3 regions of the Embleya sp. NPDC059237 genome follow, and region 2 is predicted to be linked to each of the others. Evidence: riboswitches for the same ligand, from Rfam matches in the RefSeq annotation. Region 2 holds a riboswitch; each other region holds the start of a gene.
The links. Region 2 has a riboswitch for cyclic di-AMP ahead of ACFXKZ_RS32905 (NlpC/P60 family protein). Riboswitches for the same ligand answer to the same signal wherever they lie in the genome.
Positions count from the first base shown of each region.

Region 1: linked by a shared signal. The riboswitch ahead of ACFXKZ_RS39855 (transglycosylase family protein) and the one ahead of ACFXKZ_RS32905 (NlpC/P60 family protein) in region 2 are both predicted to bind cyclic di-AMP.
Region 3: linked by a shared signal. The riboswitch ahead of ACFXKZ_RS09730 (transglycosylase family protein) and the one ahead of ACFXKZ_RS32905 (NlpC/P60 family protein) in region 2 are both predicted to bind cyclic di-AMP.

Region 1 covers NZ_JBHZAE010000018.1:28,113-38,267, reverse strand. Annotated here, with positions in the region: gene rfbA (glucose-1-phosphate thymidylyltransferase RfbA) at 1-124, shown strand, start outside; gene rfbC (dTDP-4-dehydrorhamnose 3,5-epimerase) at 247-855, shown strand; gene ACFXKZ_RS39865 (cell wall-binding repeat-containing protein) at 1,126-3,078, shown strand; gene galE (UDP-glucose 4-epimerase GalE) at 3,225-4,193, shown strand; cyclic di-AMP (ydaO/yuaA leader) riboswitch at 4,713-4,934, shown strand; gene ACFXKZ_RS39855 (transglycosylase family protein) at 4,939-6,288, shown strand; gene ACFXKZ_RS39850 (PIG-L family deacetylase) at 6,571-8,598, opposite strand; gene ACFXKZ_RS39845 (NlpC/P60 family protein) at 8,752-9,942, opposite strand.
Region 2 covers NZ_JBHZAE010000012.1:157,538-167,692, reverse strand. Annotated here, with positions in the region: gene pcrA (DNA helicase PcrA) at 1-1,512, opposite strand, end outside; gene ACFXKZ_RS32915 (PIG-L deacetylase family protein) at 1,638-2,357, shown strand; gene ACFXKZ_RS32910 (hypothetical protein) at 2,374-2,730, opposite strand; cyclic di-AMP (ydaO/yuaA leader) riboswitch at 3,098-3,236, shown strand; gene ACFXKZ_RS32905 (NlpC/P60 family protein) at 3,246-4,325, shown strand; gene ACFXKZ_RS32900 (LuxR C-terminal-related transcriptional regulator) at 4,407-5,084, opposite strand; gene ACFXKZ_RS32895 (PspC domain-containing protein) at 5,081-6,340, opposite strand; gene ACFXKZ_RS32890 (PspC domain-containing protein) at 6,474-7,769, shown strand; gene ACFXKZ_RS32885 (hypothetical protein) at 7,816-8,610, shown strand; gene ACFXKZ_RS32880 (glutathione S-transferase family protein) at 8,713-9,630, opposite strand; gene ACFXKZ_RS32875 (peptidoglycan DD-metalloendopeptidase family protein) at 9,671-10,155, opposite strand, start outside.
Region 3 covers NZ_JBHZAE010000002.1:673,418-683,572, reverse strand. Annotated here, with positions in the region: gene pucD (xanthine dehydrogenase subunit D) at 1-350, opposite strand, end outside; gene ACFXKZ_RS09765 ((2Fe-2S)-binding protein) at 355-855, opposite strand; gene ACFXKZ_RS09760 (FAD binding domain-containing protein) at 852-1,736, opposite strand; gene ACFXKZ_RS09755 (PucR family transcriptional regulator) at 2,039-3,658, shown strand; gene ACFXKZ_RS09750 (SDR family NAD(P)-dependent oxidoreductase) at 3,770-4,555, opposite strand; gene ACFXKZ_RS09745 (Tm-1-like ATP-binding domain-containing protein) at 4,713-5,957, shown strand; gene ACFXKZ_RS09740 (phosphoenolpyruvate hydrolase family protein) at 5,959-6,822, shown strand; gene ACFXKZ_RS09735 (EthD family reductase) at 6,899-7,234, shown strand; cyclic di-AMP (ydaO/yuaA leader) riboswitch at 7,431-7,618, shown strand; gene ACFXKZ_RS09730 (transglycosylase family protein) at 7,619-8,344, shown strand; gene ACFXKZ_RS09725 (hypothetical protein) at 8,504-9,253, opposite strand; gene ACFXKZ_RS09720 (carotenoid oxygenase family protein) at 9,341-10,155, opposite strand, start outside.

The DNA.
Region 1 (10,155 bases), on a different contig from region 2:
CTTCATCGACGACGCGCAGTTGGCCGCGCTCGCGCAACCGCTGCTCAAGAGCGGCTACGGCAAGTATCTGATCGACCTGCTCGCCTACGGCGGCGGCATCGCGCCGCTGCCGGACCCCGCCTGAGGCACCGGCGCTCGGCTCGGTTCGACGCGGGTCGCCGACGACCACGGCATTGCCTTCATGCTCCACCCATGTCAACCCATCCGGACCCGGCCGCCCGGGTCCGCCGGACAAGGACACGACAGATGAAGTTCCGCCCCCTCTCGATCGAGGGCGCCTGGGAGATCAACTTCCGGCAACACGGGGACGCTCGCGGCATGTTCATGGAGTGGTACCGCTTCGATCTGCTGTCCGAGGAGGTGGGACACCCCCTCCGGCTCGCGCAGGCCAACATGTCGGTGTCGGCGCGCGACGTGGTGCGCGGGATCCACTTCGCGGACGTGCCCCCGGGGCAGGCGAAGTACGTGACCTGCGTGCGCGGCGCGGTCCTGGACGTGGTGGTCGACCTGCGCGTGGGCTCGCCGACGTTCGGCACCTGGGAGGGCGTCCGGCTGGACGACACCGAGCGGCAGGCGGTGTACATCTCCGAGGGCCTGGGACACGGCTTCTGCGCGTTGACCGACGACGCGACGCTCAGCTACCTGTGCTCGGAGACCTACGCGCCCACGCGTGAGCACGCCGTGCACCCGCTCGACCCGGACCTGGCCATCGCCTGGCCGACGGTGGGCGCCGCGCAATTGTCCGAGCGGGATCTGGCCGCGCCCACGCTGGCCGAGGCCCTGCGCGACGGGTTGCTGCCCGACTACGAGCAATGCCGCCGATTCACCGAGTCGTTGGGCGAGGTTTCCCCGTAGTCGCCCTCCCGGTGGGAGCGCGCAGAGGTGGGCGTCGGGGCCCCGTCTAAACGTCTGGTGGGTGTCGTCGCGCGGCGATAGTGTCTGCGCGACGACGACCCGATGCCGCGGGGGGGGTACCCGGCCCGGATTCGTCGTTCCATCGTTGGTGATCCGACTCGACCACACCACGCGCGGAACTCGTGTCCCCGCCGGAAGTACCCGCGTGGAGATGTCGGATCACCCTCCTCGGGAGGACCTTTTTTGAAGATCCGCACGCTCCGCGGTTCCATGGCACTGCTGTCGGCGAGCGCGCTCGCCGGCGGCATGCTGGTGGCGCTGGTACCGACGTCCGCCCAGGCCGCGCTCAGCGGTGGGGACGGCGTCATCGCCGGCACCACGACATCCACGAATCACCTCGAGGCCCGTCGGGTCGACGGCACCTCGGTCGATCTCGGGCTCGGTGACGGCCTGTTCCCGTCGTACTCGCCCGACGGCAGTCACGTGACGTTCGTCCGAGGCGACCGGCTCCAGGTCGCCCGGGTCGGTGGGGCCCACCCGATCGAACTCACCGGGGCCTCCGTCCAGCAGGTCGTGATGCCTCGGTTCTCGCCCGACGGGCGCTACATCCACTTCACCGCGTCCCTCAACGGCTCCGCGCCCAAGGCGTATCGGGTGCTCTCGGACGGCAACGGCACCCCGGTGCCGGCGTTCGAGGGGCAAGCCTCCTGCGACCGCTACGTGTCGGCGAACTCGCAGTGGATGTACGTCTTCCAGCGCGGGTGCGGCACGGACACCTCGGTCTGGTCGTACAACGCGACGAACGGCGCGACCGCCAAGATCGCCGACGACGCGGGCGCTCCCGACATCTCACCCGACGGCAAGACGGTCGTCTTCGTCCGCGTCGTGGCCAACACGGGCCGGTTGTACAGCGTCGACACGACCGGTGGTCAGCCCAAGCAGCTCAGCGCCGACACCGACGCCTCCGTCTCGCTGCCCAGCTTCTCCCCGTCGGGTACCAGGATCGCCTACGGCAAGGGCAGCGACACCTGGGTGATGGACAAGAACGGCGACAACGCGAAGCGGGTCGCCGCGAACTTCTGGCAGGCCTCGTGGCAGCCCCTGCGCAAGGAGGGCGTCTATCGGGTCTGGGGCGACACCGCCCACGACACCGCGATCGCCAACTCGAAGTTCAAGTGGGCCTCGGTCGGCGACACCTCCTCGGGGCTGCGGCAGGCCGACTCGGCGGTCATCAGCCGGACGGACTACTTCTACGACGGCCTGTCCGGCGCTGCCCTCGCGGGCGCCAAGAACGGTCCGCTGCTGCTCGGCAGTTGGGGCGGACCGGGCAGTCTGTACGAGGAGCTGACGCGCACCCTGCGTCCCGGCTCCAACGTCTACATCCTCGGCGGGATCAACGCGCTGAGCACCAACTACGAGGACGATCTGCGGCAGTGGGGCTTCACGCCCAAGCGGCTTGCCGGTGCCACCATGTACGACACCGGGATCGCGATCGCCCGCGAGACCAACCCGGCCCCGAAGAACGTGTTCGTGGTCACCGGTGAGGACTACTACGACGGCCTCTCGGCGGGTGCCGCGGCCGGCGGCACCAAGGACAGCGTGGTCGTCTACAGCGCGGGCGACAACATGCCCGCCGTGACCGAGTCCTACCTGAACGCGATCAACCCCGCCACCACGAACGTGATCACCGTCGGCGGGCCGGCCGACCGCGCGCTGCTGTCGGCGAACCTGCCGTCCTGGCCGGACGGCGCGGAGTACTACGCGGTCGCCGGGAACACCGCGGCCGACACCGCGGCCAAGCTCGGCCGGTTCTGGTTCGCCGCCCCGCGCACCGTGGGTCTGGCCACCACCATGACCTGGCAGGACGCCCTCACCGGCGGCGCGATGATGGCCGGGCTCGGCCCCATCCTGCTCACCGACGAGGACAGCCTGGCTCCGGCCAGCTCCTGGTACCTCTACGACAACGGCGCCTCGCTCTCCTCCGTGGTCCTGGTCGGCGGCGAGTCGGCGCTCAACGCGCCGATCGTGGACCAGGCCGGCAACCAGATCGGGCTCCCCGGTCAGTACACCTACGTACCGATGTACAACGGCGTCGAGCCGCCCGCGGGCAAGGCGCTGCGCGCCGCGCCGGCGGACAAGCCCGGCAGCCCGGCCGTGAACGGCCCGGCGAGCGGCACCGGTCCGCAGGCCGGTTCGGACGTCGAGCGGCACACCAAGCGCTGACCGCACGACACCACGGCAACACCGCGACACACCGAGGGCCCTCGGCGGGACACGACATGTCCCGTCGGGGGCCCTCGGCCCGTCCCGGCGGCGGTGAGGCACGGGCGAAACGCCCCCGAAGCGGTCCATCCGGTTAGGGTCTCGACATGAAGTGGCTTGTCACCGGCGGTGCCGGATACATCGGAACGCATGTCGTACGCGGGCTCGTCGCGGCCGGGGACGAGGTCGTCGTGGTCGACGACCTCTCCTCCGGGGTCCGCGAGCTGGTGCCGGACACGATCCCGGTGGTGATCGGCTCCGTGCTGGACCGGGCGCTGCTCGACGAGCTGTTCGGCGCGCACATCTTCGACGGCGTGGTGCACATCGCGGGCAAGAAGCGGGTGCCCGAGTCGGTCGCGCGTCCCCTCTACTACTACGAGGAGAACGTGGAGGGTCTGCGCACGCTGCTCGCGGCGATGGTCGCGGCCGAGGTGCCCCGGATCGTGTTCTCCTCCAGCGCCGCCGTGTACGGCATGCCCGACGTGGACCTGGTCGACGAGGACACCCCGTGTCTGCCGATCAACCCGTACGGCGAGAGCAAGCTGGTCGGCGAGTGGCTGATCGCGGCCACCGCGCGGGCGCACGGGATCTCCTACGCCTGCCTGCGCTACTTCAACGTCGCGGGCGCCGGCGCGCCGGAGCTCGCGGACGCGGGTGTGTCCAACCTCGTGCCGATGGTGCTGGAGAAGTTGACGGCCGGCCGCGCACCGGTGATCTACGGGGACGACTACGACACCCCCGACGGCACCTGTGTGCGCGACTTCATCCACGTGGTGGACCTGGCCGAGGCGCACGTGGCCGCCGCCCGCCGGCTCGCCGCCGACCCGGACACCCGCCTGGTGCTCAACGTCGGCCGCGGTCGGGGCACCTCGGTCCGCGAGATGGTCGAACTCATCCGCGAGGTCACCGGTTTGCGCGAGTTCGCGCCCCAGACGCTGCCCCGGCGCGCCGGCGACCCGGCCCGGGTGGTCGCGAGCGCCGAGCGGATCGCGGCCGAACTGGGCTGGAAGGCTCGCCTGGACGTCTCCGACATGGTGGAGAGCGCGTGGACCGGGTGGCGGGCGCGGCGCGGGTGACGGGCGCGGGACGCGCCACGTGGTGAACGCCGGGCCGGCCGAACGTGTGCCGCGCGTCCTGTGCTCCCGAATCACCCCGAGTGCTTTCGTGTGCTCCGAACGCCTCGATGCGACGCCGGCCGGCGAGTCGGCGTCGCGGGGAGTGCGTGGGGTGAAGTGCGCCGGGATGAATCGGACTTGGGGCTTTTGTCCTGTGGGCCGAATCACTCCGGCTCCGAGTGCAGACGGGTGCGCCGATGGGTAATGGCGCGATTCCGGGCCCGAGACGCGCGATGCGCCTGTGACGAACGGGACTTCGGTGATCATTTTCGGGTGATCCATATGAGGCTCGATCAAGGTTCTCTGTCACCCGATCCGGCCGAATCCACCACGGAACGCCAACTACGGTCCTTTCCGTAAGGGATCATCTACATTGCGCTCAACCGCAAAACGGATAATCGGCTTCTATCCGACACAGACTTGTGATCTTCGGCGGGGCCTGCTTAGCGTTCGATCCGTCCGTATCCCACACGGACCCCGATCGCCGGTACGCCGAATCCTGTCGCCGGCCGTTCGGGAGGCTGACGAGCACCACACGACAGGAGCGGGGGAACCACAGGTGAACCGCCGCACACGGCACCGATCGAGACGGTCGGCGGCCGTGAACGGCTTGGGGTGAAGCCACGTTCTTCGGGACGTGGCCGGGCTATCGATCTCCGGCCCGAATCCGACAGCTCACCTCGTAGGCGTGGGAGAGGATCCAGCCATGCTGTCCGGAACCGGGCGTCATCGCCGTCGCAGCACCAGCAGGACCACGCGTCTGATCGCCGCGGCCGGCGTCGCCGGTGTCGGCGTCGCCATGCCGATCATCGGGGCGGGCACGGCTCAGGCCGCGTCCGTGAGCACCTGGGACAAGGTCGCCCAGTGCGAGAGCACGGGCAACTGGAAGATCAACACCGGTAATGGCTTCTACGGCGGCCTCCAGTTCACCCAGAGCACCTGGAACGAGTTCGGCGGCTCGCAGTACGCCGCCCGCGCCGACCAGGCGACCAAGAGCCAGCAGATCGCGATCGCCGAGAAGGTGCTCAAGAGCCAGGGCCCCGGCGCCTGGCCGGTCTGCTCCGTCAAGGCGGGCCTGACCCGCGGCGGTGCCGCTCCGGACCTCGACACGGGCTCGGCGGGTGGCAAGACCGCGCCGAAGACGGCCCCGAAGACGGAGAGCGCCAAGCCGGCGCCGAAGACCGAGACTGCCAAGCCGAAGATCGAGGTCAAGAGCGAGGCGCCGAAGACCGAGGCGCCCAAGGACGAGACTCCCAAGACCGAGGCGCCCAAGGCCGAGACGACCGCCAAGACGGACGCGGCCGGCGACTCCTACGTCGTGGTCGCCGGCGACACGCTGTCGCAGATCGCGAACGCCCGGAACGTGCCCGGCGGTTGGCCGAAGCTGTACGAGGCCAACAAGAGCGTGGTCGGCGAGAACCCGGACCTGATCTTCCCGGGCCAGCAGCTGAAGGTCGACGGCAAGGCCGCGCCGGCCGCCGAGACCAAGACCGAAACCAAGGACGAGCCCAAGGCCGAGGCGCCGAAGGCGGAGACGCCCAAGGCCGAGGCCAAGACCGAGGTCAAGCCGGCCGCCGCGCCGAAGACCACGGTCAAGACCGAGAGCACCAAGGCCGACTCCCCGGCCAAGGGCTCCGAGCAGGCCTCCGGTTCGTATGTCGCCCCGGTCTCCGGCGCCACCTTGACCGCGAGCTTCGGCTCGGGCGGGTCGCGCTGGTCCAGCGGCCACCACACCGGCCAGGACTTCGCCGTCTCGACCGGCACCACGGTGCGCGCGGTCACCTCCGGCACGGTCGTCTCGGCCGGCTGGGGCGGCGCGTACGGCAACGAGGTCGTGATCCGCCACGCGGACGGCAAGTACACCCAGTACGCGCACCTGTCCTCGATCTCGGTCAAGGCCGGGATGAAGGTGCAGACCGGCCAGAAGATCGCGCTCTCCGGCGCGACCGGCAACGTCACCGGCCCGCACCTGCACTTCGAGGTCCGCACCACGCCGAACTACGGCTCCGCGGTCAACCCGATGACGTGGCTGCGCAGCCACGGCGTGAACGTCTGATCCACCGCACTCCCGCGCCGAACGGCGGGCGTCCCCTTCGGGGGGCGCCCGCCGTTCGCGTGTGCGGGCCGCGCGGGCGCGGGGCGGGCGGCGGCGGGGGCAGGGGGACGCGCGGGGCGGGTGGATGGCAGTCCCGGGGCGTAGGACGACTCCGGCGCCGAGGTTCGGGTGCCGGGGGTTCAGGCGCGGGGGTTCGAGTGCCGGAGGTTCAGGCGCCGAGGTTCGGGTGCCGGGGGTTGGGGTGCCGGGGGTTGGGGTGCCGGGGGTTGGGGTGCCGGGGGTTCAGGGCAGGCGGGCCGTGTGAAGGGTGGCGGTCGGGTCGAGCCACAGGGCGAGCGGTCGGCCCGCGCCGTCGAGGGTGGTGGTCGGGCCGTTCGGGGTCGGGCGGTCGTCGAGCACGAGCGGCGTGGGGGTCGCGCCGAGCACCACCGGGCGGCCCTCGGCGTCCCGGGTCGAGGTGAGCAGCGTGCCGTCGGGGCGGGGCAGTTGCCACAGCGGCTCGTAGCCGGCCCCGGCCGTGCGCGTGGCCGTGGGCACCCACGTGTCGGGACCGGCCTCGGTCGTGCCCGCGATCTCCGCCGTCCCGGCCCGCCGGTAGCCGACCGTGACCCGGCCGTCGGCGCCCACCGACGCGGCGGGCGGCCCGACCGGGTGATCCGCCGCGATCGTGCGCGGCGAGCCGGGCCGGTCGCCGACCACGTCCCAGGCGCGGATGCCCTCGCGGGCCGTGCCGAACACGGTGACCCGGCCGTCGGGGCGGGTGACCGCGGTCGGGCCCTCGACGATCTCGGCGCCGCCGAGGTCGCGCCACGGCGACCACACCGTGCTCCCGGCGGGCAGGTACCGCGTGCCGATGCCCTTGGCCCGATCGCGCGCGAACAGGTGCAGCCCGCCCGCGCCGTCGGCTTGCACCACCGGTGGGCCCAGGCCCGTCGCGCCGCCGTCCGGGCCACCCAGGTCCTGCCAAGGGCCCAGGTCGCCGCCGGGCGCCGACTCGATCGCGGTGACGATCGCGAGCCGGTCCCGATCGGCCCGGTCCGCGCCGCCGATCCGCAGCGCGAACACCCGGATCCGCCCGTCCGCCGTGCGCACCACCGCCGGGGCCGGGGCGAGTTCGCCGTCGCCGGGGGCGCCGAGGTCGCGCGCGGCGGACCAGACGCCCGTGCCGTCCTCGGCCCAGCGGGTGATCCGGCCGCCGAGCACCGACCAGGCGCTCGATCGGCCGTCCGCGCCGAGCACGGGTCTGGGGCCCGGGTCGGGGAAGCGGTAGGTGGTGCTCTGCGGCCAGTTGCTGCGGGACGCGGTGTCGCGCACCTTGAGGTCGCCGCAGTCCGCCCGGCCCGGGCAGTGGTGCTCGCGGTCGGTCCAGCCGTAGACCCGGGTGATCGCGTCCTTGCGCTCGCGGGCGGCCGGTTCCAGGTTGTGCGGCCAACGCTCGTTGTAGTAGCCGCGATACGCGATCGCCGCGGCGGCCCCGGCGGGCCGGTCGGTGTTGTAGCGGCGCAGCGCCTCCCAGGTGAACCGCGCGGCGGCGGTGTGGTCCTGATGGTCGGAGACGCCGTGGTTGTCGGCGTGCGCCGGGTGCTTGTCGTCGTGCTTTTGGCGATCGGGGTCCGGGTCGAGCGTGCGCACCACGGTCGGCGCCTGGGCCCGCATCAGGTCGGTCAGGGACCCGATCAGCCCGTCGCGGGTGTACGCGTACGGTCCGCCCGCCGGCTCGTCGAGCGGGGCCAGCGTGTCGAGTTCGCGCTCCTGTCCGTTCCACAGGGTGCGCAGCCGCCCGTTCGCGCCGATGCCCTCCTCCTTGCGGGTGTTGAGGAACACCAGTTTGATGTTGGGCGCGTCGACGAGGCGGTCGAATTCGGCGTGCGCGCCGTCGCGCAGGCGGATGCTGTGGCGTTCCCAGCGCGCCGTGCGGTCCCCGAGCGCCATGAACGCGTAGGCGGCGCGCGAGCCGTTGTTGCGCGCCGCCGCGTACGCCCGCACATCCGGACGGCTTCCGGGGCCGTTGCGGCCGTCGGCCTCCCCCGCGGTGAGGAAGACGGTCACGTTGTCCGTGCCGGCGCGCACCGCGTGGTCGATGTCGGGGTTCATGAAGTACAGGTCGTCGTCCTGGTGGGCCACCACCTGCATCACCGCGCCGCCGACACCGGGCGCCGGGGCCAGCGCCTCGATCCCGATCGGCAGGGTCGGCGCGTACCGGGTCGGCGATCCGTAGGGGCCGGTCAGCTGTACCACCGCGGCGGTGAACGCGGCGGCCAGCACGGCGGCCACGGCGGTGAATCTGCCGGTGCCGGGGATCATCGCCATCTCGGCCGGGCCTTTCTGCCGTCGGGGCCCGTCCCGCGCAGATCGGCGGATCGGGTCGCGTCGTCTGCCCCAGGGCGGACCGGCCCCATCATCGCCGCTCGCCCGTCCCCGGCCGCACCCGGCTCGACCGCGCGGCGCGGCGAGCCCCGCCCGTCAGCGCGCGCGGGTGTCGCCCGCGGTCGCCTCGCGCGGCCGGTCGGCGGCGGGCAGTCGCGGCTGCGTCCGGGCGCCGGCCGCGCTCCCCGCCTTGCCCGCGCCCGTCGAACTCGCGTTCCCGGTCGTGGTCTTGCCCGGGTCGGCGGCCGGACTGCCCGCGCCCGAGTCGTTGTTCGCCGAGCCGGGGCTGCGGTCGGGCAGCGACTTGGCACCCTCGGGGGTGACCCGGGTCGCGCCGATGTAGTCGGGCTTGTCTATCGGGCCGAACTTGATCACCGTGCCGGTGTACGGCGCGTGGATCATCTGGCCGTTGCCGACGTACATCCCCACGTGGTGGATGCTGCGCGGGTCGCGCAGGTCGGTGGCGAAGAACACCAGGTCGCCCGGCAGGAGTTGGTCGCGCGAGGGGTGCCGGCCGGCGTTCCACTGGTCGTTGGCCACCCGGGGCAGCGTGATGCCCACCGTCTCGTAGGCGGCCTGGGTCAGCCCCGAGCAGTCGAACCGGCCGCCGTCGGCGGCGGTGCCCTCGCCGCCCCACAGGTAGGGCGTGCCGAGCTTGGTCTGCGCCCAGTTGACCGCGCCGGCGGCAAGCGCCATCGGCTGCAGCGGCGTCTGGACCACGCCGAAACTCTGTTCCAGGGCCCGGATGTTCTTCACGTAGTCCTGGGTCTGCGTGTACGGCGGGATGCCCTTGTACTGCATCACCCGGTACGCGCCCGCGTTGTACGCGGCGAGCATGTTGTTGGTGCGATCCCCCGGCACGGAGGCGACGTACTTGGCGAGCGAGCAGTCGTAGCGCGCGGCGGCCGGGATGGCGTCGGCCGGATCCCACGGGCTCGCCTGGCCGTCACCGTTGCCGTCGGTGGCCCACTCCGGCCAGGTGGTGGGCATGAACTGGGCGATGCCCTGGGCCCCGACGTTGCTGACCGCCTTCGGGTCGAAGCCGCTCTCCTGGTACAGCTGCGCGGCGAGCAGCGCCGGCGAGATCTCCGGGCACAACCGCCCCCACTTGTCTATCGAGGACGCGTACGCGGCCGGCACCGTGCCGGGGGCGAGCGCCATCGTGCCACCGGCGCCGGTCTGGCTGCCGGAGGCGGACTGCATCGCGCCGACCCCCACCGTGAGCAGGCCGACCAGACCGAAGGGAATCGCGAATACGATGCCACCGGCGACCCAGGCTTTGCGCATCGCGGATACCCCCCGATTCTCCGCGGCCGGGCGGGGCCGCGACGGACACTCCGAAGCTCATTGTGCGCGCCGTGATTGCTCTGCGCAATCACCCGTGATACACACAGTGAGCAGACACACTTGCCGAGGTGGTAGCCCGATCGGCTTCCCCACAGCACAATAAACGAACGACCCACTCCTGCCGTCGAATGTGACGACAGGCAACCAAAGCCC
Region 2 (10,155 bases):
GTCGGGGTTGGCCAGCAGGCGCAGGTAGGCGAGCACGTCGCGGACCTCGCGGCGCTCGTAGAAGCGCACGCCGCCGACGACCTTGTACGGCAGGCCGACCCGGATGAAGACTTCCTCGAAGACGCGGGACTGGGCGTTGGTCCGGTAGAACACCGCGACCTGTCCCGGCTTGGTGTGGCCCGCGTCGGTGAGGCGGTCCACCTCGTCGGCGACGAACTGCGCCTCGTCGTGCTCGTCGTCCGCGACGTAGCCGACGATGGGAGTGCCGGCGCCGGCGTCGGTCCACAGGTTCTTCGCGCGTCGGTTGCTGTTGCGCTCGATCACCGCGTTGGCCGCGCTCAGGATGGTCTGCGTGGAGCGGTAGTTCTGCTCCAGCAGGATCGTGGTGGCGTTCGGGTAGTCGGCCTCGAAGTCGAGGATGTTGCGGATGGTCGCGCCGCGGAACGCGTAGATCGACTGGTCCGCGTCGCCGACCACACACAACTCGGCCGGTTCGAGCCCGACGAGCCCGGCCTCGGCGGGGTTGACCAACTCGCCGTCCACCGTCAGGCGCGGGCCGCTGCCGGCCGCGCCGCCGACCAGTTCGCGCACCAGCGTGTACTGCGCGTGGTTGGTGTCCTGGTACTCGTCCACCAGCACGTGCCGGAAGCGTCGCCGGTAGTGCTCCGCGACGTCCGGGAACGCCTGGAGCAGGTGCACCGTGGTCATGATCAGGTCGTCGAAGTCGAGCGCGTTGGCCTGGCGCAGCCGCTCCTGGTACATCGTGTAGGCCTGCGCCAGTATGCGCTCGGACTCGTTGATCGCCTTGGCCGCGAAGTCCTCGTGGTCGATCAGTTCGTTCTTGAGGTTGGACACCTGCGCGTTGAACTTGCGCGGCGGGAACTTCTTCGGGTCCAGATCCAGGTCGCGGCAGACCATTGCCATCAGCCGCTGCTGGTCGGCCGAGTCGTAGATGGAGAACGAGGAGCTCATGCCGAGCTTCTTGTACTGCTGCCGCAGGATGCGTACGCAGGCCGAGTGGAAGGTGGATACCCACATCGCCTTGGTGCGCGGCCCGACCAGCGCCTCGACCCGCTCGCGCATCTCGGCGGCGGCCTTGTTGGTGAAGGTGATCGCCAGGATCTCGCCGGGGTGTACGTGGCGGGAGGCGAGCAGGTGGGCGATGCGGTGGGTCAGCACGCGGGTCTTGCCGGAGCCCGCGCCCGCCACGATGAGCAGCGGGGACCCCTCGTGCACGACCGCGGCGCGCTGTTGCGGGTTCATCCCGTCGAGCAGCCGGGCCGGGTCCACCACGGGGCGCGGGGCGCCGTTGCGGTAGTAGGCGTCGCGTGGCTCGGGCGGCGGTGCGTACTGCCCCTCGTACAGGTCGTCCGGATAGTCCTCCGGCAGGCCGTACACGTGGTTCTCGTCCGGCTCGGGCGGCAGCGGGATCTCGTCCGCGGAGCCGGCGGGGGACTTCTTGGCCGCGGTGTCGAAACCGGGCAGGGGGATGTCGTCGAAGAGGCTGCTCATCGTTCCCCGAGTCTAGGTGGGTGTCGGGCGGGTCGTGCCCGGGCCGTTGTCGCGGGCAGGGATCATTGCGCCGACAACCATCTTCGCCCCGTCGGACATCGGGTCGACCGTCAAGGGAGTACATCGTGCTGGACGATCGCGACGTGGAGCGGATCCTGGTGCTGGCCGCGCACCCGGACGACATCGACTTCGGGGCGGCGGGGACGGTCGCCACGTGGACCGAGGCGGGCATCGAGGTGAGCTACTGCCTGGTCACCGACGGGGACGCGGGCGGGTTCGATCCGGCGGTGCCCCGGTCGGAGATCGGCGGGATCCGGCGGGCCGAGCAGAGCGCGGCGGCGGCGCATGTGGGGGTGCGGCAGCTGTACTGGCTGGGGTATCCGGACGGGCGCGTGGCGGCCTCCATGGAACTGCGGCGCGACATCAGCCGGGTGATCCGACAGGTGCGCCCGCAGCGCATGGTGATCCCGAGTCCGGAGCGGGACTGGGCCCGGCTGGCGCCCAGCCACCCCGATCACCTGGAGGCCGGCGAGGCGGCGATGCGGGCGATCTATCCGGACGCGCGCAACCCGTTCGCCCACCCCGAGCTGCTGGAGGCGGAGGGGCTGAAGGAGTGGACGGTGCCGGAGACCTGGCTGTCGCCGACCGCGGCGCCGAACCACGCGGTGGACGTGACGGAGGTGTTCGAGCGCAAGATCGCGGCGCTGCTGTCGCACGAGAGCCAGACGGGCCATCTGCCGGAGCTGCGCGAGCACGTGGTGTCGATGCTGGAGGGCAACGCGGCGCGGTTCGAACTGGGCGCCGGGCGTATGGCCGAGGTGTTCCGGGTGGTGGACACCCGCTAGCGGCGGGACCGGCGGCTCAGGTCCACATCACGGCGATGGCGATGTTCGCCACGGTCAGCAGGCCGATCGCGCCGAGGACGCGTGCGGACACCCGGTCCGCGGCGCGGTTGCCCCACACCAGCAACAGGATGACCAGCAGGATCCCGAGCTTGGTGCCGATCTTGGCGGTGTCCACGTCGCGGTCCAGGCCGGACTGCACCACGCCCACCAGGGCCAGGCCGGTGACGAGCATGGTCAGCGCGCCGTGCGTCATCGCCGGCACGATCCGTACGTCGCCGGTACGCAGCGCGGACATCTGGGTGAGGAAGCCGCCGAGCAGGGCCGCGATGCCCACGATGTGCAGCACCAGCAGGATCTGCCGCAGAACGTCCACGTCGTACAACCCCTCGTCGATCATCGCCCCGGCGGGCATCCGGCCGGCGTTCTCGGCGCCCATGCCGGAGTCCCGCCGCCGTCCGGCAGCCTAGCCGGCGGCGATCCACGCCTCTCCATCGGTCGAATGCCATTAAAGATCGCCAAAAGGGATCAAGATCGACTTTAGGGAATTCGGGCGCTTTTCCCGTGATACGCGGAGATGGAAACGGTGACATTGGTAAAGTTTTGGCAATGTGAAGGCCGATGGTGATGGTCCTGACACGCGTGTGACTAGTGTTCTGCGGCAGGCGATCGGCTCGAGGTCGGCCACCCGGTCGACACGATCGCCTCCGCCGAATTCGGTGACGGGTTTCGGTGACGGTGGGCAACCACGGTCGTCGCGACGCGAAGCCGGAACCGGGGACCCTCGCAGTCCCTTGGGGTGAATCGGTGCTCCGGCACCGTAGGGCGCCTTCTTCCGCCCGAACCCGTCAGCTAACCCGGTAGGCGGCCGAGGAAGGAGACCCGCCACCAGTGGCGTCCCAACGTCGACCCGGGCAACACCGCAAGCCCAAGCCGCGTACCGCCGTGCGTACCGCCGCGACCGTGGTCACGGCCGCCGCGACGATGACCGGTGTGATGACCTTCGCCGGCACCGCGAGCGCGGACCCCGCGCAGTCGTTCCAGCAGACCAAGGACCGCGTCAACCAGCTGCACAGTGACGTGATCAAGGCCACCGACGCCGCCAACGGCGTCGAGGAGCAGATCGAGAAGCAGCAGGGCACCGCGAACCAGACCCAGGCCCGGATCACCGAGGAACAGGCCGCGCTGAACGCCCTGCGCGACCAGATCGGCGTCTTGGCGGCCAACCAGTACCGCAGCGGCGGCCTCCCGCCGTCCCTCTCGCTCGCGCTCAGCGGCGACCCCGAGGGATACCTGCAGAAGTCGCAGATGATGTCCCAGCTCGACGGCCAGCAGGCCGCCAAGCTGAAGCAGATCGCGGCGCAGGCCCGAGTTCTCCAGCAGGACCGCACCGAGGCCTCCTCGCAGCTCGCGGAACTGGAGAAGCTGCGCACCGACCTGAACAAGAACAAGACCGACATCCAGGCCAAGCTCACCGAGGCACAGCGCCTGCTGAACACGCTCACCGCGCAGCAGCAGAAGGAAGTCCTCGACTCGGACGAGCACGCGAACGACACGCGTGCCAACGACCGCAGTTCGCGGGACAAGCAGGACACCACGCCGACGACCAACGTGCCGGCCTCCGGCCGGGCCGCGGCGGCGATCGCGTTCGCGCGGTCCCAGATCGGCAAGCCGTACGTCTCCGGCGCCGAGGGCCCCGGCTCCTACGACTGCTCGGGCCTGACCCAGGCGTCCTGGAAGGCCGCGGGCGTGCGCCTGACCCGGACGACCTGGACCCAGGTCAACGACGGTCCGCGCGTCGCCAAGGGCTCGCTCCAGCCGGGCGACCTGGTGTTCTTCTACTCGGACAACCGGCACGTGGGCCTGTACATCGGCAACGGCAAGATCATCCACGCCCCGCGTCCCGGCAAGACCGTGACCGAGGCGCCGGTCGACTCGATGCCGTTCTACGCGGCCATCCGACCCGGCTAGGCCCGGCGGACCCCGTCACACGTACGAAGGCGCCCTCCCGTCGCGGGAGGGCGCCTTCGCGCGTGTCGCCGGTCGCCCGGCTCAGACCAGTCGCCGGTCCGTCGCCCAGCGGGTCAGCTCGTGCCGGTTGGACAACTGCAACTTGCGCAGCACGGCGGAGACATGGGTCTCCACCGTCTTGACCGAGATGACCAGTCGGCGGGCGATCTCCTTGTAGGCGTAGCCGCGCGCGATCAGCCGCAGCACCTCGCGCTCGCGCTGGGTGAGCCGGTCCAGGTCCTCGTCGATCGGCGGCACGTCGGTGGCCGCGAACGCGTCCAGTACGAAGCCCGCCAGGCGCGGCGAGAACACCGCGTCGCCCTCGCCGACCCGGCCGATCGCGCGGATCAGTTCGTCGCCGGTGATCGACTTGGTCACATAGCCCCGGGCGCCGCCCCGGATCACCCCGATCACGTCCTCCGCGGCGTCGGACACGGACAGCGCCAGGAAGCGCACCGCCGGGATCAGCGACGCGCACCGGCGCAACACCTCGACCCCGCCGCCGCCGGGCAGGTGCACGTCGAGCAGGACCACCTCGGGGCGGGTCTCGGTGACCACGGCCACCGCGCTCGCCACGTCGTCGGCCTCGCCGACCACCTCGACCGCCTCGCCGATCTCGGCACGCACGCCGGTGCGGAACATCCGGTGGTCGTCGACGAGGACCACCCGGGTGCGGGGCGTGCCCTCGACGGGTGCGCTACTCGTCTCGGTGGTGTTCACGTGTTCGTCCTTCCCACAGCGGACCGGCCGGCGTCGGCGCGGCGCATCTCCAGCTCGACCTCGGTGCCCTCGCCGGGTTCGCTGCGGATGTTCGCGGCGCCCCCGTTGCGGCGCATGCGCCCGAGCACGGACTCTCGCACACCCAGCCGGTCGGCGGGTACGGAGTCGGGGTCGAAACCGGGTCCGCGGTCGCGGACGAACACCGTGACCGTGTCCTCGTCGGCCTCGCCGAACACCGAGATCGCCGCGCCGCCCGCGTACTTCGCCGCGTTCACCATCGCCTCGCGCGCGGCGGCGATCAGTGCGGAGAGCCGGTCGTCGACCGGGCAGTCGCCCACGCACACGATCTCGATCGACACCCCGTGCGCGTCCTCCACCTCGGCGGCGACCCCGCGCAGTGCGGCGGCGAAGGTGCGGTCCGGCTCCTCGCCGTCGGGGCGGTACAACCAGGCCCGCAACTCGCGCTCCTGCGCCCGGGCCAGCCGGGCCACCTCGCGCGGGTCCTCCACCTGGCGCTGGATCAGGGTCAGCGTGTGCAGCACCGAGTCGTGCACGTGCGCGGCCACCTCCGCCCGCTCCTGGGCCCGGATGCGGGCCCGGCGCTCGGCGCCCAGCTCGCGGGTCTGCCGCAGCAGATACGGGCCGAAGATGACCAGTAGGCCGACCAGGAGCAGGCCCGCCCCGCGCATCGCGGCCAGCGCGTCGCCGATACCGCCGCGGCCGAGCGAGAAGAAGATCAGGCCCGCGACCACCAGCGTGGCGCCGATCAGGGCGCGCAGCCAACCCCCCACCCGGCTGCGCCCGTCCAGCGAGAACCAGCGCTGCCGCTGCGACTCGTCGGCCTGACGCCACAGCAGGATCACCCCGGGCCCGGCCACGAGCAGCGGCCACAACCAGTCGCCGGAACCGGTGTCGGTGTCGGTCCCGAGCCCGGTGAGCATGGTCGCCGCGATCAGCACGATGATCAGCGCGAGCGCTTGATGCCGCTCCCGGCCGCGCTCGCGGCTCGGCGGGGCGGCGTCGGTCACGCTCTGCGGTACGAAGATCCAAAAGGCCGCGTACAGGACCACGCCCAGGCCCGCGAAGAACGCGAGCGCGACGAAGGCGACGCGCAGCACCACCACCTCGACGCCGAGGTGCTCGGCCAGGCCGCGCGCGACGCCGCCGGCGAACCGGTGGGACGCGGCGCGGCGGAGCTTCGGCGTCGGGTACGCGGGCCGGTTCGGCGCGGCGGGGGGCGGATATACGGCGGTCACACGACCGATCGTCACACGCCGGCAAGTCCGGGCGCATCAGGGCCCGACCCTGATTCCCCCTCAGGGTCGGACCAGGGGTCGACCAGGGCGGAGCCCGATGGGAACGGGGCCGCGTGCACGCCACGATGGACCCATGAACGACGACATGAAACCCGGTGTCTCGGCCGGCGACCGGGCCGGCGACGTCCCGGGCGGCCCTCCGGGGTCGTCCGCGGCGCCCACGACGACGACCACTCGACCCCAGCTCCTGCGCAGCGTCGACGACCGCATGGTCTCCGGCGTGTGCGGCGGGCTCGGCGAGCATTTCGGCCTCGATCCGGTGATCTTCCGCATCGTCTTCGCGGTGCTGTCGCTCTTCGGCGGGGTGGGCGTACTGGTGTACAGCCTGGGCTGGCTGTTGATCCCGGCCCGTGGAGAGGAGCAGCCGGTGCTGCGCCGGGTGCTCTCCGGGAAGTTCGACCGCGGGGCGACGGCCGCCACCGTGGTCGCCGTGATGGGGGTCGCCTTGTTCTTCACGTACCTGGACTCGGGCTTCGGCCCGTCGGTCCCGCTGATGATGATCACCGCCGTGGTCCTGTTCATGGTCTGGACCGACACGAAACGCAGGTCCGAGGCCGCCGCGCGGACGGCGGGGGTCGCGGCGATGGCGAGCGCTCCCGCGCCGGTCGACACCGCCCCCGCCGGCGACACCGCGCCGGGACCGCCGATGTGGTGGCAGGTGCCCGGTGGCGGCTCGGCGCCGGAGGGTGGGCGGCCGCCCGCGAAGCCGGTCGCGGCCGAGCCGGGCAGGCCCGCGAAGCGTCCGCGCTCGTACGTGGCGCTGGCCACGCTGTCCGTGGCCACGATGGTCGGCGGCCTGCTGTGGGTGCTCAACCGCACCGACGCGGTCGACGTGACGTTCACCGTCGCGGTGGCCATCGTGCTCGGCGTCGTCGGTCTGGGTCTGCTCGCGGGTACCTGGTTCGGCCGGGCGCGGCTGCTGATCCTGCCCGCCCTCGCGCTCACCGCGCTGCTTGCCGGGCTGACCGCGATCACCGTGCCGCTGACCGGGCCGTGGGGGGAGCGCACGTACACCCCGACCTCGGTCGCGGCGCTGCCCGCGTCGTACCACCTCGGCGGCGGCGACATGGACCTGGACCTGCGCACCCTGGACCTGGGGCCGGCCCGCGCGGCGACGGTCAAGGCCACGGTGGGCGCCGGGCAGATCCAGGTGTGGGTGCCCAAGGACGTCAGGGTGGTGTTCAAGGGCCGCTCCGACGTCGGCGACGTGCGCACGATGAGCGGTCGCGACGACGGCTGGCGGCCGGACCGGAGCGAGACGCTGGAGCCGATCTCCCAGCCGGAGCGCGGCACGATCACGCTGGACCTGAAGGTCGGCGTGGGCCAGGTGGAACTGCTGTACGACGACCACGGACGGCTGCCGCGATGAACACGACACCGAGGAACGGCGTGACCCGGATGGAGGGCGAATCCCGATGAGGACGAACAGGCAGCGCTTCGACCCGATGGCCCTGATCGCGGGTGTGGTGTTCACCGGCATCGCGATCGCGTATCTGCTGCGGGCGGGCGGTCACGCGCTGATGAGCCCCGAATGGTCGCTGGCCACCGCGGCGATCGGGGTGGGCCTGGCGGGCCTCGCCGGGGCCCTGTGGTCGATGTTGCCGACCGGCCGCTCCGCTGCGCCCGCGCCCGCGCCGCCGGCCGGGTTCTTCGCGCCGGTGGCGCCGCCGGAGTCGGGCGACATGGCGTTCGTGGGCCGAGCCGGGCACGACGAACACGTCGGCGCACGCGGCGAGAACACCGGGACGAACCCGACCCCGAAAACCGGATCCGAGCCCGGGCCGGCAGTCGACCCCGGGGCCGCCACGGTGCCGGGGACGGACGTCGAGCCCGGCGCCAAGGCCGGAACCGCCTCCGTGACCGACGCCGAGACCAGGGCCGACCTCGGGACTGGCGCCGAGATCGGCCCCCGGTCCGGGACCGACGCCGAGTCCGACATCGCGGCCGGGGCCGCCCTCGGGACGGATATCGAGTCCAACGTCGAGACCGGCGTCGAGACCGGAACCGGCGTCGAGGCCACGTCCCGTGCCGGGGCCGGGAGCCGTGCCGAGGTCGAGGCGGAAAACGAGACAGAGATCATGGCCGTGATCGAAGCGCCGGCCGAGCCGGACTCACCGGCCGGATCCTCGGCCGCGCCGGCGGCTGCCTCCTCGGACGCATCCGACGACGACCCGGACGACACCCCGCCGGCCGTCGACCCGGCCAAGTAGCCGTCGCGGTTGGCCGATATGACGAGGGGGTGGGTGGGCTGTCAACCCACCCGCCCCCTCGCGCGTACGCGCCCCCGCGCCGCGCCGCGTCCGTGGGTGTGCTCAGCCGCGGTCGTGTGGGGTGTGCCACAGGTCCGGGTCGGGGCCCTTCGGGACGATTCCGGTCGGGTTGATCGCGTCGTGTGTGACGTAGTAGTGGCGCTTGATGTGGTCGAAGTCGACCGTGTCCCCGAAGCCTTCGGTCTGGAACAGGTCGCGGGCGTAGGCCCACAGGACCGGGTACTCGGTCAGCTTGCGCAGGTTGGTCTTGAAGTGGCCGTGGTAGACCGCGTCGAACCGGACCAGCGTGGTGAACAGCCGGATGTCCGCCTCGGTGATCGACTCGCCGACCAGGAAGCGTTGCCCGCCGAGCCGCTTCTCCAGCAGGTCCAGCCGGGCGAACAACGCGTCGAACGCCTCCTCGTAGGCGTCCTGCGAGGTGGCGAACCCGCACCGGTACACGCCGTTGTTCACGTCCCGGAACACGTCCGCGTTGATCGCGTCGATCTCCGCGCGCAGGTGCTCGGGGTACAGGTCGGGCGCGCCGGCCCGGTGCAGCGCGGTCCAGCGGGTGGAGAGGTCGAGGGTGATCTGCGGATAGTCGTTGGTGACCACGTGCCCGGTGGTCAGGTCGATGATCGCGGGTACGGTCACCCGACCGGCGTACGTGGGGTCACTGGCCCGATAGGCGTCGGCGAGGAACGCCAGCCCCGTCGCCGGGTCGCGTCCGTCGGGGTGGTTGGTGAACCGCCACCCGCGCTCGTCCCGGATCGGGTCCACCACGGACAGGCCCAGTGCGTCGTCGAGCCCGAGCAGCCGACGGACGATGATCGCCCGATGCGCCCACGGGCAGGCCAGGGACACCACCAGCTGATATCGCCCGCGCTCCGGCTCCGGCTGCCCGGTGAACCGGTTGGCCTGTCGCACGAATTCGCCACGGTTGCCGGTCTCGGCGGTGAACTGCGCCTCGGATGAGCTCATCCGTCCACGATAGGTCCCGGATCCGCGACGCGCGTCGGGCTCAGGTCGGGTCGAGGCCGTTCGCCCGCAGCCAGGGCAGCGGGTTGATCGGGGCGCCGCCGCCGGGGCGGACCTCGAAGTGCAGGTGGGGGCCGGTGCTGTTGCCGGTGTCGCCGCTGTAGGCGATCACGTCGCCCGCCTTGACCGGACCGGAGCGGATCTTGGCCCGGGTCAGGTGGCAGTACCAGGTCTCGGTGCCGTCCTTGCCGGTCAGGATCACCATGTTCCCGTACGCCGTGTTCACCTGCGTGCGCACCACGCCGTCCATCACCGCGAGCACCGGGGTGCCCAGGTCCACCGGGAAGTCGATGCCGGTGTGGGTGTGCGCCCAGCGCGAGCCCGAGGAGCCGAAATAGGCGCTGAGGCCCTTCTGGGCGACCGGGAGCACGTACTTGGGCCTGAGGGACTCCCGGCGCTTGCGCTCGGCTTCCTGGTCCTGCTGGGCCTGTTCCTGGCGCTCCTGGAGCGAGACCCGGGTCTGCGCGC
Region 3 (10,155 bases), on a different contig from region 2:
ATCGCGATCGGCTCGCCGTGGAAGCGCACCTCGTCGATGGCAAGGACCGGCTGATCGGCGATCTCCAGGCCGTAGAACCTGCTGCCGGGGATGTCCTCGTGGGTGAGCACCGCGTACACCCCCGGCACGGCCAGCGCCGCGGACACGTCCAAGGATCGGATCCGGGCCCGGGCGTGCGGGCTGCGCAGTGTCGTGCCCCACAACATGTCCTCGTGCCACAGGTCCGAGGCGTAGGCGAAGTCGCCCTTGACCTTGAGGATCCCGTCGGGTCGCAGCGGCGACGCGCCGATGCCGTCCCGACCGGGCGCGGCGACGTCGAGCAGGTTCTTCGGCATGGTCGGACCGGCCATGGCGTCAGCCCTCCGAACCGGCCGGGGCCGTACCGCGCGCGTCGGCCTTGCGCGCGGCCGCCAACCGGACCGCGTCCATGATCTTCTCGTAGCCCGTACAGCGACACAGATTGCCGGACAGCGCCTCGCGGATCTCCGCGTCGGACGGGTGATGCGCCCGGTTGAGCAGGTCGTGCGTCTGGACCAGCAGGCCCGGCGTACAGAACCCGCACTGCACCGCGCCCGCGTCCACGAACGCCTGCTGGACCGGATCCAGCGTGTCCCCGTGGGCCAACCCCTCGACCGTGCCGACCTCACGATCCTGCACCTGTCCGGCGGCGACCAGACACGCGCACACCGGGGCGCCGTCGAGATAGACCGTGCACGAGCCGCACTCGCCCTGCTCACACGCGTTCTTGGACCCGGGCAGCCCGACCCGCTCGCGCAGGACGTAGAGCAGACTCTCGCCCTCCCACACGTCGTCCGCCTCGGTCGGGCGGCCGTTCACGGTGAATGTGACCCTCATGCGGCGGCCCTCCCGGTGGCGCGGTGGTCGTTCCAGGTCCAGAGCAGGGTGCGGCGCCCCATCACGGCCAGCGCGTGGCGCCGGTACGCGGCCGACCCGCGCACGTCGTCGATCGGCGCGGCGGCCGCCGCCACCAGTTCGCCGAAGCGCCGCGCGGTGGCCTGCGGCAGTTCGCCGCCGGAGGTCCACAGGCCGCTCTCGTCGAGTTCGGCCCGGATGAACTCCTCCGCCTCGCGCGCCCGGCGCGGGGTGGGCGCGGCGGAGCCGATCCCGGTGCGTACATCCCGGGTGCGCGGGTGCAGCGCGACCGCGAACGAGCAGACCGCGATCACCATCGCGTTGCGGGTGCCGATCTTGGCGAACTGCTGCGGCCCGGTCGCCGACGGGATGTGGATCGCCCGGATCAGCTCGTCCGGCTCCAGCGCGTTGCGCTTGACCCCGAGATAGAAGTCGTCGATCGGGATCAGCCGGGTGCCACGCACCGACGCCGCCTCCACCGTTGCGCCCGAGGCGAGCAGCGGCGGGTGCGCGTCGCCCGCCGGCGAGGCGCCGCCGAGGTTGCCGCCGACCGAACCCCGGTTGCGGATCTGCGGCGAGCCGACGGTGCGTGCGCCGAGGGACAACCCCGGCAGCCGGTCGTGCAGCGACTCGATGATCCGCGCGTACGGTACGCAGGCGCCCAGACGCACCGTGTCGTCGTCCTCGATCCGCCATTCGTGCAACTCGCGGATCCGGTTGAGATCCACCAGGGCATCGGGGCGACGCCGGTCGAAGTTCAGCTCGACCATCACGTCGGTGCCACCGGCGATCGGGACCGCGGACGGGTGCTGCGCCTTGACGGCGAGCGCCTCCTCCCACGTCGCGGGCCGCAGGAATTCCATGTCGGGTGTCTCCTTCTGCCTTGCGTATGGCCCTACCGTCCTTGTACCCGTCGCGGGGGGCGCGTCGCTCGGGGCGTGGTGACCGCTCGTTTCGTGACCGGTCGTTTTTGTGGATGGGAGGGTGCGCACCAGTACACCGAGACGGAGGTCACTGCGAGTACCCACCGAAGACATGACCCAGGCGTGTCACACGGGCGGTGTTCCCGTACTTTTCTCCAAGTGCTCGTCCGGTCGCCGAACCGGTATGACGGATCCGCCGCGCGGCCGACGCCGTGGCCGGCTCGATCGAGAGGGGGCCGTCGATGCGATTGCGCGCGCTTCTCGGCGATGGCACGACCGGCGTCGGCATAGCCGGCATCCGTCTGCTGGTGGGCGAGGGGGAGCTGGATCGTACGGTGCGCGCGGTGATGACCACCGACCTGCACGACCCCAGCCGCTACCTGACCGCCGGGGCCCTGGTGCTGACCGGGATGGGCTGGCGCTCGGGCCCGGGCGACTCGGACCGCTTCGTCCGGGTGCTGACCCGGGGTGGCGCCACCGCGCTGGCCGCGGGGGAGGCGGAGATCGGCGCCATCCCGGCCGATCTGGTGGACGCCTGCGAGCGGCATCACCTGCCGCTGTTCGCGGTCGAGGAGGAGTTGTCCTTCGCCCACCTGACCGAGTTCGTGGTCCGGCGGATCTCCGCCGAGCGGGCCGACGACCTGACCGCGGTGGTCGACCGGCATCGACGTCTGGTCCAGGCGGCGGCCGGCGGGGCCGGGCTGGACGGGGTGCTCGGGCTGGTCGCGGCCGACATCGACATCCACTGCTGGGTGCTCTCGCTGACCGGGCGGCAGGCCGCCGCCGGCGGGCCGGACCTGGCACCGGGGTTGCGGGTCAAGCTGGCCCGCGCGCACTTCGCCGCCCGCGAGCGCCGGGCCCGGGTGCCGTTCCGGCACCGGGCCGACGGGCGCTCGTTCTCGCTGCTGCCGGTGCCCGAGGCGGGTGGGGCGGCCGACCCGGACGCGTGGGGCGACTGGTTCCTGGCGGTCGAGGACGACGTGAGCGACTGGCCCGACCGGCACCAGGCGCTGCTGGGCGAACTGGTCCGGCTGGTCTCGGTGGGCCGCGAGCGGGTCGAGGACGGGCGCCGGCGCACCCGACGCGTGGCCGAGGACGTGCTGAACCTGCTCGCGAGCGGCGCCGATTCGTTCGAGGTGGCGACACGCCTGCGGGTGGCCGAGCCGGACGAGGGCGACACGTGGCACCGGCAGTTCGTCACCCTCACGCTGCCCGACGTGCCCGTGCGCGACGCACCCGGACTGGCCCGGGTGCTCCTGGAGGAGGCGCTGGCGGATCGACCGACGCCCGCCCTGGTGTCGGCGGCCGGCTCCGGCGCGGTGGCGCTGATCTCGTGCGAGGGCGGGGACGACCGGGACGGCGCCGAGCCGGATCCCACCGCAGGCCTGCTGCGCGAGCGGCTGGCCGCGTTGGACGGGCCCGCGACGGACGACCTGCGGGCGCACATCGGGGTGAGCGCCCGGGTGGACCGCGCCGACGCGCTGCGCGGCGCCTTGGAGGAGGCCTGGCACGCGGGCCGGATCGCCGGGACCAGGACGGGCCGGATCGAGGTGGTCGGGCACGCCGAACTCGCCTCGCACGTGGCGCTGCTGGCCGCGGTGCCCGAGGACGTGCGCCGGGCCTTCCGGGGCCGGTTGCTGGAACCGCTGCGCGCGTACGACGCGAGCCATCAGGCGGACCTGATCGGCACGTTGGAGGTGTTTTTGGACTGCGACGGGTCGTGGACCAGGTGCGCCGCGCGGTTGCACGTACACGTGAACACGCTGCGCTACCGGATCGGCCGGATCGAGGAGCTGACCGGGCGTCAGTTGGCTCGTCTGGAGGACAAGGTGGACTTCTTCCTGGCGCTGCGGCTGCGCTGAGCGGGCGCGAACGGGCGTACCGGCGGCCCGGCTTCCCCGCCGATGCGTCGAAATCGGATCGGTCGGGCGGATCCCGGGTCGGCCGATGGGTCGAAAATCGTGCCGGCCGGGTCAGCCGAAGGAGACCCCCGACGTGACCGGGACGACCGTGCCGGTGATTGCCCGGGCCCGGTCGGAGGCCAGGAAGGCGACCGCGTCGGCGATGTCCTCGGGCCGGGTGATCCGGCGCAGCGCCGAGGACCGGGTCAGCTCGGCCCGTACCTCGCTCTCGGGCACCGCCCGGCGCGCGGCGATGTCGGCGATGTACCCGGCGAGTTTGGCGTTCTCGGTGTAGCCCGCGACGACCACGTTGACCCGGATGCCGTCCGGCCCGACCTCCTTGGCCAACACCCCGGAGGCCACCTCCATCGCGGCCTTGGTCGCCGCGTACGCGCCCAGCCCGACGAGCTTCGCGCGCGGCGCCTCCGAGGAGATCTGCACGATCGAGCCGCCGCCGACCGCGCGCAGATGGGGCAACGCGGCGCGGGAGACGGCCAGTACACCCAGCACGTTGATCTCGAACGCGCGCCGGAACTCGTCCGGGTCCAACTCCTCCAGGCGTCCCGACGGGTTGTACGTCGCCACGTTCACCACCACGTCCACCCGGCCCGATTCCCGGGCCGCGGTGTCCACCAGCGCGCGGCAGGCGCCATGGTCGGCCAGATCGGTCGGCACCGCGAGCACCCGACGGCCCGTCAGCTCCCGGATCTCGTCCGCGAGTTCGCGCAGCGGTTCGGGGCGGCGGGCGGCCAGCACCAGGTCCGCGCCGTCGCGGGCCAGCGCCAATGCCGACGCGCGCCCGATGCCCGCTCCGGCTCCCGCGACGATTGCGACCCGTGCGTCCGGTTCCTCCGCCATCGACACCCCTTTCACGTGCGCGAAATCCGCGACTCGCCACCCGTCCTATCGCACGGTGCTTTGCATTGCCATGATCATCCGGTTGGGTTACTGTGCGCGGCCGTTCGCCGCCGAAGCGTCAACCCGGCAAGCCGTACCGACACCACCGGAGGCACCGATGCCCACCGTCGTACTGATCGGAACGCTGGACACCAAGGGGTCCGAATACGCGTGGCTGGCCTACCGGCTGCGGGCCAGAGGAGCCGAGGTCCTGCTGATGAACGTCGGCGTCCTGGGCGACTCGCTGGCCCAGGCCGATGTACAGGCGGGCGAGGTCGCCGCCGCGGCGGGCACCGATCTGGAGGACCTGCGCACCCGCGCCGACCGGGGCGCGGCGACCACCGCGATGGCCGAGGGCGCGGCCTCGATTCTGCGCGAACTCTTCGAGCAGGGACGGGTGGACGGGGTGCTCGCGATGGGCGGCTCGGGCGGCTCGGCGATCGCGTCCCACGCGATGCGCGCGCTGCCGGTGGGCGTGCCCAAGCTGCTGGTGTCCACGATGGCGGCGGGCGACGTGTCGCCGTACGTCGGCGCGGTGGACGTGACGATGATGTACAGCGTCGTGGACATCGCCGGGATCAACCGGCTCTCCGAACGCATCCTGGGCAACGCGGCGGACGCGATCGCGGGCATGGCCGGCGGCTACGCCGAGGACCGCGCGGCGGTCGCCGGGGTGACCGGCGAGGGCCGACCGCTGGTGGCCGCGACCCAGTTCGGCGTGACCACCCCGGCGGTGGACGCGGCGCGCGAGCGGCTCAACGAACTGGGCTACGAGGTACTGGTGTTCCACGCCACCGGGGCCGGCGGCCGGTCGATGGAGAACCTGGCCGAGGGCGGCTTCCTGGCCGGGGTCCTCGATCTGACCACCACCGAGCTGGCCGACGACCTGGTCGGCGGGGTGCTCAGCGCGGGCCCGCAGCGGCTGACCGCGGCCGGGCGGATGGGATTGCCGCAGGTGGTCAGCGTGGGCGCGCTGGACATGGTCAACTTCGGCCCCCGCGACACCGTTCCGCCGCGTTTCGAGGACCGGCTGTTGTACGTGCACAACCCGACCGTGACACTGATGCGCACCACACCGGCCGAAAACGCCGAACTGGGACGGCGGATCGCGGCCAAACTGATCGACGCGACCGGGCCCACCGCGCTGTACCTGCCGCTGCGCGGAGTCTCCGCGATCGACGTCGAGGGCGGACCCTTCTACGATTCCGACGCCGATACGGCGTTGTTCGACGCGCTGCGCGCCGGCCTCGACGGGACCGCCGTCGAGGTGCGCGAGGTCGCGACGGACATCAACGATCCGGCGTTCGCCAAGGCGGCGGCGGATCGATTGCACGAATTGATCACGAAGGGACACGTGGACTGAGATGAACGGACGCGAGGCGCGGGGCCGACTGCGCACGACGGTCGAGCAGGGCGGCGTCGTGATCGGCGCAGGCGCGGGCACCGGATTGTCCGCCAAGTGCGCCGAGGCCGGGGGTGTGGACCTGATCATCATCTACAACTCGGGCCGCTATCGCATGGCCGGCCGGGGTTCGTTGGCGGGACTGCTGCCGTACGGCGACGCCAACGCGATCGTGGTGGAGATGGCGGGCGAGGTGCTGCCGGTGGTGCGCAGTACCCCGGTCCTCGCGGGGGTGTGCGGCACCGATCCGTTCCGGATCATGCCGCACTTCCTGGACCGACTCGCGGCCATGGGCTTCGCGGGAGTGCAGAACTTCCCGACGGTCGGCCTGTTCGACGGTGTCTTCCGGCAGAACCTGGAGGAGACCGGGATGGGCTACGACCTGGAGGTGGAGATGATCCGGCTGGCGGCGGAGCGCGGCCTGCTCACGGCGCCGTACGTCTTCGATCCCGAGCAGGCCCGCGCGATGGCGGCGGCCGGCGCCGACGTGCTGGTCCCGCACCTGGGGCTGACCACCAAGGGCAGCATCGGCGCGACCACCGCGGTCACCCTCGACCAGGCGGTGGAGCGGGTGCAGGAGATGCGCGACGCGGCGGCGGAGGTCAACCCCGACGTGCTGGTGCTGTGCCACGGCGGGCCGATCGCCGAACCCGAGGACGCGGCGTACGTCTTGGCCCACACCACCGGCGTGGTCGGCTTCTTCGGCGCCTCCAGCATGGAGCGCCTGCCGACCGAGGTGGCCATCACCGAGCAGGCGCGGGCGTTCAAGAGCATCACCCCGAGTGGGGGCACCGCCACGGCGGGCGACACTCCGGCACATCCGTAACCAACGCGCCCGGCAGCAGATGCGTGGCGCACGCGCACGTCCGTCCGTCCGACAACCACGAGCGTGAGGACCCGGCATGTACAAGTTGACCGTGCTCTACGGCCACCCTGAAGACCCGGCGGCGTTCGACTCCTATTACTGGGACAAGCACGTCCCGCTGGCCCGCACCATGCCGGGACTGACCGGCTGGACCATCGGCAAGTGCGAACCGGATCCGTCCGGTGCGAAGCCGCCCTATTACCTGGTGGTCGCGCTGTACGCGCCCTCGCGCGCGGAACTCGAGGCGGTGCTGGATTCGCCCGAGGGGCGGGCCACGGTGGCCGATGTGCCCAATTTCGCGACCGGCGGCGCGACGTTCCTCTGGGACGAGGAGCGGGTAGTGGTTCCGGTAGAGCTGCCCGCGACGGAATAGCCCGTCGCTGAAGCACGCGTGACCACGCGGCCGCGCACCGTGTACGCCGGAGCCGTGACCTGCAAAGACGGCGACAAATCGGGCAAATAGGTGTTATTCCTCCCTATGGGGGACGTCACAAACCATCCGAAATGTTTGCCAACCCGGCGAACCGGTGCGTAGCTTCGTGGTTGTTCGCACAAGCGGACTCCCCGGGCGGTACGCCGAATCCTGCCGCCGTCCGAGGGAAGCAGTCGATATCGACTGGCGGCAGGAGCGGGGGAACCAAGTGAGCCGACATCGGCACTGCCGATGCCTGGGGTGAAGCCATGCCTGTGACAGGCGAGGCCGGGCCAATCGTCCGAACCCGACAGCTAACTTCGTAGGCGCCCGACGAGGTAATCAATGACCTTCCGTGCCATCACCGCTCCGGTTCGTTCGCTCTCTCGTGGCCGTCGCGCCGGCATCGCCGTCGCCGCCGGTGCGGGTCTCGTCCTTCCCCTCGTGGGCATGGCGGGCAGCGCGAACGCCGCGACTTCGTCCACCTGGGACGCGGTCGCCCAGTGCGAGAGCACCGGAAACTGGAGCATCAACACGGGCAACGGCTTCTCCGGCGGTCTGCAGTTCACCCCGAGCACCTGGAACGCGTTCGGCGGCAGCCAGTACGCGGCCAGCGCGGCGCAGGCCTCCAAGGCGCAGCAGATCGCCGTCGCCGAGCGGGTCCTGGCGAGCCAGGGCCCCGGCGCCTGGCCGGTCTGCTCCGTGAAGGCCGGTCTGGGCAAGGGCGGCGACGCCAACGCCACGGCCGAGTCCTCGACCACCGGCAAGACCAAGTCCGCGGTCGAGCCGAAGGCCGCGCCGACGTCCGAGGCCAAGCCCGCGACCGGCAATGCGCCGAAGCTCAACGTGCAGCCCAAGCAGGATGTTGCCAAGCAGGACGCGCCGAAGTCGGCCGCGACCGAGCGGGCGTCGGGCTCCGGCACCTACACCGTCAAGTCCGGTGACACGCTGTCCGCGATCGCGGCCAAGTTCGGTGTCAAGGGCGGCTACAAGGCCCTGCACACGGCCAACGCCGGCGTCCTCGGCGACAACCCGAACGTGATCGCCGTGGGCACCAAGCTCGCCGTCTGATCCATACCCTCACCACGTGGGCCCCGCCGAGACATTCGGCGGGGCCCACGCGCGTTCGACCAGGCCCGGCCGGGCCGTTGCACGCGCCCATCCCGATCCGGACATGCGCGAGATGGCGTTGGCGGTGAGCACCGGACGCGAGTAGGCCGAACGGCCCGGTCAGCTCTGCTCGGTGCGCAAAAGCCGCAGGAACGCCTTGATGCCGGAGATGACTTCCTGGTTGTCCGTCAACTGGCTGATGGTGTCCTCGAAGCGGCGGCCGAGGGCGTCCACCTTGCGGTCCGCCTCCTGGAAGCGCTTGGTGGTGTCGGCCGCCCCGAAGACCGTCGTCTCCTTGAGCTGCTCGATGCTCTCCAGCAACTCCTTGGTGCGGGTCTCCAGGGCCTCGACCTTGGCCTTGAGCGCCGTGACGTCCTGGCTGACCGCGAGCACGTCGTCGCGGGGGTGGGTCACCTCGCGCAGCATGGTGCGCAGCCGCTGGGACAGGTGCTCCGCATACGCCTGACCGGGTCGAAACAGGGTGCTGAGCAGGTAGAACCCGGCGAACCAGTAGCCCACCACGCCACCGGAGATCCAGGTGATCAGCGCGATCACGGCGGCGGAGAGCACGTGTGCGCCGATCGCGCCGTAGAGCAGTCGGCGGGCGATCCGCCGGGCCTCGACGTCACGCCCCTCCGGTACGGCCAGGCCCCGCTCCCGGCTGATCGCGATCTCCGTGATCACCCGCTGGGCCCGGAAGTACAGGTTCCACGGCGCGGTGAGCACCAGGATCAGCCAGAACAGACACACCGCCCCCGCCCCGAGCGAGAGCAGATCCGCCAGTGACGTGTCCTCGACGAAGTACAGCACGATGCCCAACGCCGTCGTGCCGACGAACAGCAGAACCGCAAGCAGCCTGGTCGCACCCACCCGAATCGCACTCCCACCCCACCCGGTGCCCGGCCCACCCGAGCACGCTGCTCGGACTGTAGAGCACGGAGATCACCGTGATCGGGTTCAGCCGTCGGCAACCGATCCGTCGGGGTCGGGGATCCACGAACCGTGGATCCCGGCCGGCACCCGGCGCGGCAATTCGACGGCCGCGATCGGCTGCGCGGTGATCCTGCGCGCGTCCAGTACCAGCAACTCCGAGGCATTCCGGGCCAGATCACTGATCACGGTGAGCAGGTAGCCGTCGTCCTCGGCGGTGCCGCCCTCGGCCGGCACGAACACCGCCTCGCCGGGCATACGGTCGCGCCCCTGCCCGGCGATCCACCGCTCCCCGCTCACCCGGTCGTACTTGACGATCGCGTACTCGCGCAGCCCCGCCCCGGGAAAGGCCGACGCGTAGCCGAATCGGTGCGGCCGGCCCACCGCGCGGGCGTCGATCGTGGGGAACTCGACGACCAGCGAGTCCAGTGCCTGCTCGCCCGCGACGCCCGAGGCCGGGTCCAGGATCCATCGGTGCGAGATCGCGCCGACCACGGGTGATTCGGGGTAGCCGGGCGCACCCACCCACCACCGCCAACTCGTCTCCCACGCGGCCCGATCGAACCTCGGTGCCTCCAGCACGATCCGACCGCGCGCGTCCTCGTACGCGTTGGCCACATGCAGCACCATCCCCGGAGACACCTCGAACCAGGTCGGCACGGCCGGGCCGGTGCGCGGCATCACGCCGATCCGGGGCGCGTAGGACTCGCTCCAGCGGTAGGGCACACCGGAGGACTCGGCCGGGTTGAACACCACCGGCAGGTCGAGCCAGACCACATGGCGTCGCGTCAGCCCGAAGTCGTGCATCAGCGAGGGTCCCGCGCCGCAGATCACCTCGCTGC